2 regions of the Larkinella sp. VNQ87 genome follow, and region 2 is predicted to be linked to the other one. Evidence: riboswitches for the same ligand, from Rfam matches in the RefSeq annotation. Region 2 holds a riboswitch; the other holds the start of a gene.
The links. Region 2 has a riboswitch for cobalamin ahead of ACO2Q8_RS18835 (TonB-dependent receptor plug domain-containing protein). Riboswitches for the same ligand answer to the same signal wherever they lie in the genome.

Region 1: another riboswitch for cobalamin. It lies ahead of metE (5-methyltetrahydropteroyltriglutamate--homocysteine S-methyltransferase); the one in region 2 lies ahead of ACO2Q8_RS18835 (TonB-dependent receptor plug domain-containing protein).

The regions. Positions count from the first base shown of each region.
Region 1 covers NZ_JBMSDT010000011.1:180,117-182,316, reverse strand. Annotated here, with positions in the region: gene metE (5-methyltetrahydropteroyltriglutamate--homocysteine S-methyltransferase) at 1-1,155, opposite strand, end outside; cobalamin riboswitch at 1,316-1,518, opposite strand; gene ACO2Q8_RS20025 (hypothetical protein) at 1,704-2,156, shown strand.
Region 2 covers NZ_JBMSDT010000010.1:211,389-213,588, reverse strand. Annotated here, with positions in the region: gene ACO2Q8_RS18835 (TonB-dependent receptor plug domain-containing protein) at 1-1,340, opposite strand, end outside; cobalamin riboswitch at 1,425-1,627, opposite strand; gene ACO2Q8_RS18830 (helix-turn-helix transcriptional regulator) at 1,803-2,200, opposite strand, start outside.

The DNA.
Region 1 (2,200 bases), on a different contig from region 2:
CTGCGTTTGTTCACTCTCGGGTTGTTCGGCCATCGTCGCCAGTTTGACCACCTCGCCGAGTTTCTGTTTGGCAAACACCAGCCATTGTTTGATTTCGGGCGTCAACCCGCTGGCGTCGGTCTCCGAATTCAGGTCACAGGGCGTGTGAAGCAGTGAGCACGACGGCGCGATTAGAACACGGTCTTTGCCGAGCGCAGCCGTCGCTTTTTGGATGAAGCCGAGCGAGCGGTTCAGGTCGTTGATCCAGATGTTCCGGCCATCGACCAGCCCGAGCGACAGGGCGGTTTTTTTCGTCACAAAATCAGTTTGCAAAATATCATCCAGTTGACTCGGGCAACGCACCAGATCGATGTGCAGGGCATCGACAGGCAATTGCGTCGCTAGGTTGAGGTTTTCACCGAAACACTCGAAATACGACGCCACGAGCAGTTTCAGGTTCGGGAAGCGTTCGCGCAAAAACCGGTAAGCCGTCCTGTAGGCGAGCTGTTGGCGTTCGTCCGAATTCAATACTAGACACGGTTCATCCAGTTGAATCCATTCGGCACCCTGCTCCTGCAAGCGGCTCAGGATCTGTTCGTAGACCGGCAGCAAGCGATCCAGCAAGTCCAGCCGGTGAAAACCGCCTTCTTTTTCTTTGCCCAGCAGCAGGTACGTCACCGGGCCGGGCAAAACCGGTTTCGGCACGGTTCCCAAGACGGTTTTGGCTTCGACGAACTCCCGGAAGATTTTGTCGGAACGCAGCGAAAACGTCTGATTTTGGGTAAACTCCGGCACGATGTAGTGGTAGTTGGTGTCGAACCACTTGGTCATTTCCATCGCGATGAGGTCCAGCCCATTCTGCTGGTAGCCACGCGCCATGGCGAAATACAGGTCAAGCTCGTTCGCGCCCGGTTTTTCGACCAGGGGCCGAAACCGCGCCGGAATGGCGTCGACCGTCAGCGACCAGTCGAGCGTCTGGTCGTAAAACGAAAAGTCGTTGCACGGAATCAACTGAATTCCGGCCTGCTGTTGCGTCAGCCAGTTCGCGCGTCGAATGTGCCGACCGGCTTCGAGCAACTGATCGTGGGAAATTTTTCCGGCCCAGTACTGTTCACTGGCCTTTTTGAGTTCGCGGTGGCTACCGATTCGTGGATAGCCGAGGTTGTGTGCGACCATTTGGTTGGAATGTTGGTTAAAAATGGGTCGAGTTCTTTGCCGAACTCCACACAGCCCGCCCGCAGCGGAAAACCAACACCCATGACGCACCCCACCCGGCCCGAAAAAGACAGGAAAAGCGAAGCAGTCAAGATTTGATGGCACCCAGAAGCGTGTGGGCTGGATCAACTCCGCTAAGGCAAGTCTCCTGGCTTGTGACGGTATTTGCCGTCCTTCTCATCCCATTTCATGGAACAATGGACATCGAGGGCAAACCCTTTTCTAAACGGTCACTGACAGTAGCAACGTCTGCTCGTGATTTTCACACGATTCCTTTTTCATTCCCCAACCCTCTTGGGGAAACCGTTAGCGTATTTGACGGAAAACAAAGAACAACGCTGCAAACTAATGGCAATCCGGCCGGAAAACCAAAAAGTCTTTTTGACCGGTAGTCGGTTTTTGTAGCTTTTAAATTTCAAATGTAAAATGAGTAATATCGAATGTAAAAGTGAAAAAGGGTCGGTCACCCGATTAATTTTACATTCAACATTTGATATTCTATCAACACCATGCGCTACCTTTTCCTTCCCGGCTTTCTCCTTTCCGCACTTCTCGGCTGCAATTCAGGCTCTAAGAAGACCGAAACAACTGCTCAATCGACGGATTCAACGGCTGTTGCGTCGGCGGATACGGTTTGTTACCGGCAGGTCGTCGGGCGCGATTCGACGCGGCTCCGGCTGGTGATCAACGGCTCGACCGTCGCGGGCGAACTGGCGGTTTTGCCCTTTGAAAAAGACCGGGCGCAGGGACCGATCTCGGGCACATTGACCGACAACCAGATCCGGGCCGACTGGCAGCGGTCGGGCGAAGGCGTGAGTCAGGTGTACGAGGTCACGTTTACGCTGGCGGGCGATGCGGTTTCCTGGCGGGAAGGCGAACGTGTTGAGAAAGCCGGGCGCTGGGTGCTGAAAGAGCCGGAAAAAGCATACGAGTACAAGCTGTTCAAGGCCGAGTGTGAGTAGTCAGTTGTTACACAGAGTTAATCAGAGGTTATCAGAGGTTATCA
Region 2 (2,200 bases):
GTCAGTAAACCGGTTTCGAGGTTAAAACCGTTTTCGGGCTTCAGGTTTGGATTACCGAGTTCTTTCCAGTACCGTTCATTCAATGTTGGCACGCGATAGCTCCGCCCGGCGGATGCTTTTGCCGTAAGGGTATTTTTTCCGCGCTGAACGAAAATATACTCCGCACCCAGCGAAGGTGTTATGGGCGGATCAAACCGGGTAACAAAAGCTTGTCGCAGATTCGCGGAAAGACTTAACCGGCTCATCTGATACCGGAACAAAGCAAAGAAATCCGCCCGATCTTCCTGAATGGTTGTTCCGCCGTAGCCATCGACCCGCGTCCAGTAGTGCGACCACTCACCCCCTACCCGTAGTGATGCCTTTCCCAATCGGTATGTCTTCGTAAATTCCCGCTCGATTCGACTGACCAGTCGATCGGTTTCAGAATGACTGGGCGTTTTAAAATTTCCCTTGGCGTAATCGATCACGTCACGAATCAGTCCCAGCCGGGCCGTCCATTTTGGCGTTTCGTATGTAGCCAAAAACCGGTACGATTGCATCCGGGTCCGCTCCCGCACAGTCGTATCAAAAGGCGAAACGATCAGATCGTTGTCCGTCAGCCAGGTATTGACCGAGAGTTGCTGGTTCCGCTGGTTCCGGAAATACAAATCCTGGATGAACCCTTCTTGGCGGGTGGTCGACTGTTCGACAAAATAGTTACCGCGTTCCCGGTATGGGAAGTTATTGGGAAGCCGGTTTCTGTATAAAAAGGTTTTACCCGCGATTTGCCAACTCTTGTTGGTCGGGCTAACAAACCGCACCCCGGCCTGTGTGCCCGAATTCCGGAAACTGCCAAGTTGTTGCCCGACCGAGACGGAAAAACCGGGTTGTTGCCATTTCGGATTTGCCTGAAGTAGAATGCTGCCACCCACGGCATCCGACCCGATGCAACTGGCTGATGAACCATACTGAACCGAAAGCTGCTCGAAACCCGCGATGGGCAGTGTCGAGAAATCCGTCTGGCCAAGTGTCGGTTGATTAATGTTGATACCATTCCAGAGCACGGCCGTGTGATTCGCCGAGGTACCCCGGAATGAAGCCGTTGCCAACTGACCAGGACCGTATACCTTAAACGCAACCGGAGTGGTGTACGTCAGCACGTCCGTCAGTGTTTGAAACCGGAATTGTTCCAGCGTCAGGGAATCGATGCGCTGCGTTTTTTGCCCGGCCGAGAACCGCTCAGGTGTAGAACCCCGAACTGTTACGGACGGTAACGTTTGGTCAATACCGCTGGTCTGTCCGTTGGCGAGACCGAACGAACCCAACAGCATGGACAGGAAAATCCCGTCTCTATACCGCATACTGTTTCTGTTAACTAAAGCAAAAGTGGCCGGTCAATACCGTCCTGACAGGCCTGATTCCCTTTACACCCGAAAGAAATAAGGTCGAAAAAGCGATATGAGGCAGGTCTCCTGGCTTTACCCACCGATTTCGGCCTTCCCATCCGATCGAGACCAGACAGTGGCATGAAGAGGAAATCGGTTTGTACAGGTTTACAGTTGCGGGGACAGCGCCGGTTTTGCACCGGCTTCCCTATTAAGCCATCGCTGACCTGAAGTCAGGCGGCACCTCATGCGGCAAAGGTAAGTAATGTCGAGGAATATGCAATAACGGCTTAACAAGCTGCTCATAGCAAAGCTCTGGCCCGAATGGCGATGTGCTGAATGCGTCCAGAGCACTACAATGTTTCGGCCTGTTCACGATAAACCGCCGACAGATCCGGTAGCCTCCTGAAACTATGTCGGTCCTACAGAATGCAAACCTTACAAGGGAGAGTACTCGCGAAATGTGCCATCCGTATAGAAGACGAGAATTCGCTCTATGATTTTTTCTTCTTTATTTTTCGCTACAGACGTCTGTGGAGGGGCATGGTAGACCGGTTTTTCATCCGTGATTTCTGGTTGTGCAATGAGTTTTCTAGGCATTGTCCGGGCAGACTCAGTTGGCTGAGAATTTACATTTGTAAAAGTGCCCGGTTCGTCTTCCAGTATCCAATCATAGCCTAGCTCAGGAAATCTTCGGATAATTTTTTGAATGATATCAAAGCTAGGGCGATTTCGACCCGACAAGATATGAGAGATGCTTGAACGCTGAACGCCAATTTCGTCTGCAAAGTAAGACGGTGTCATATTCCGGTCTTTCAACACCTGTTTAATTTTGT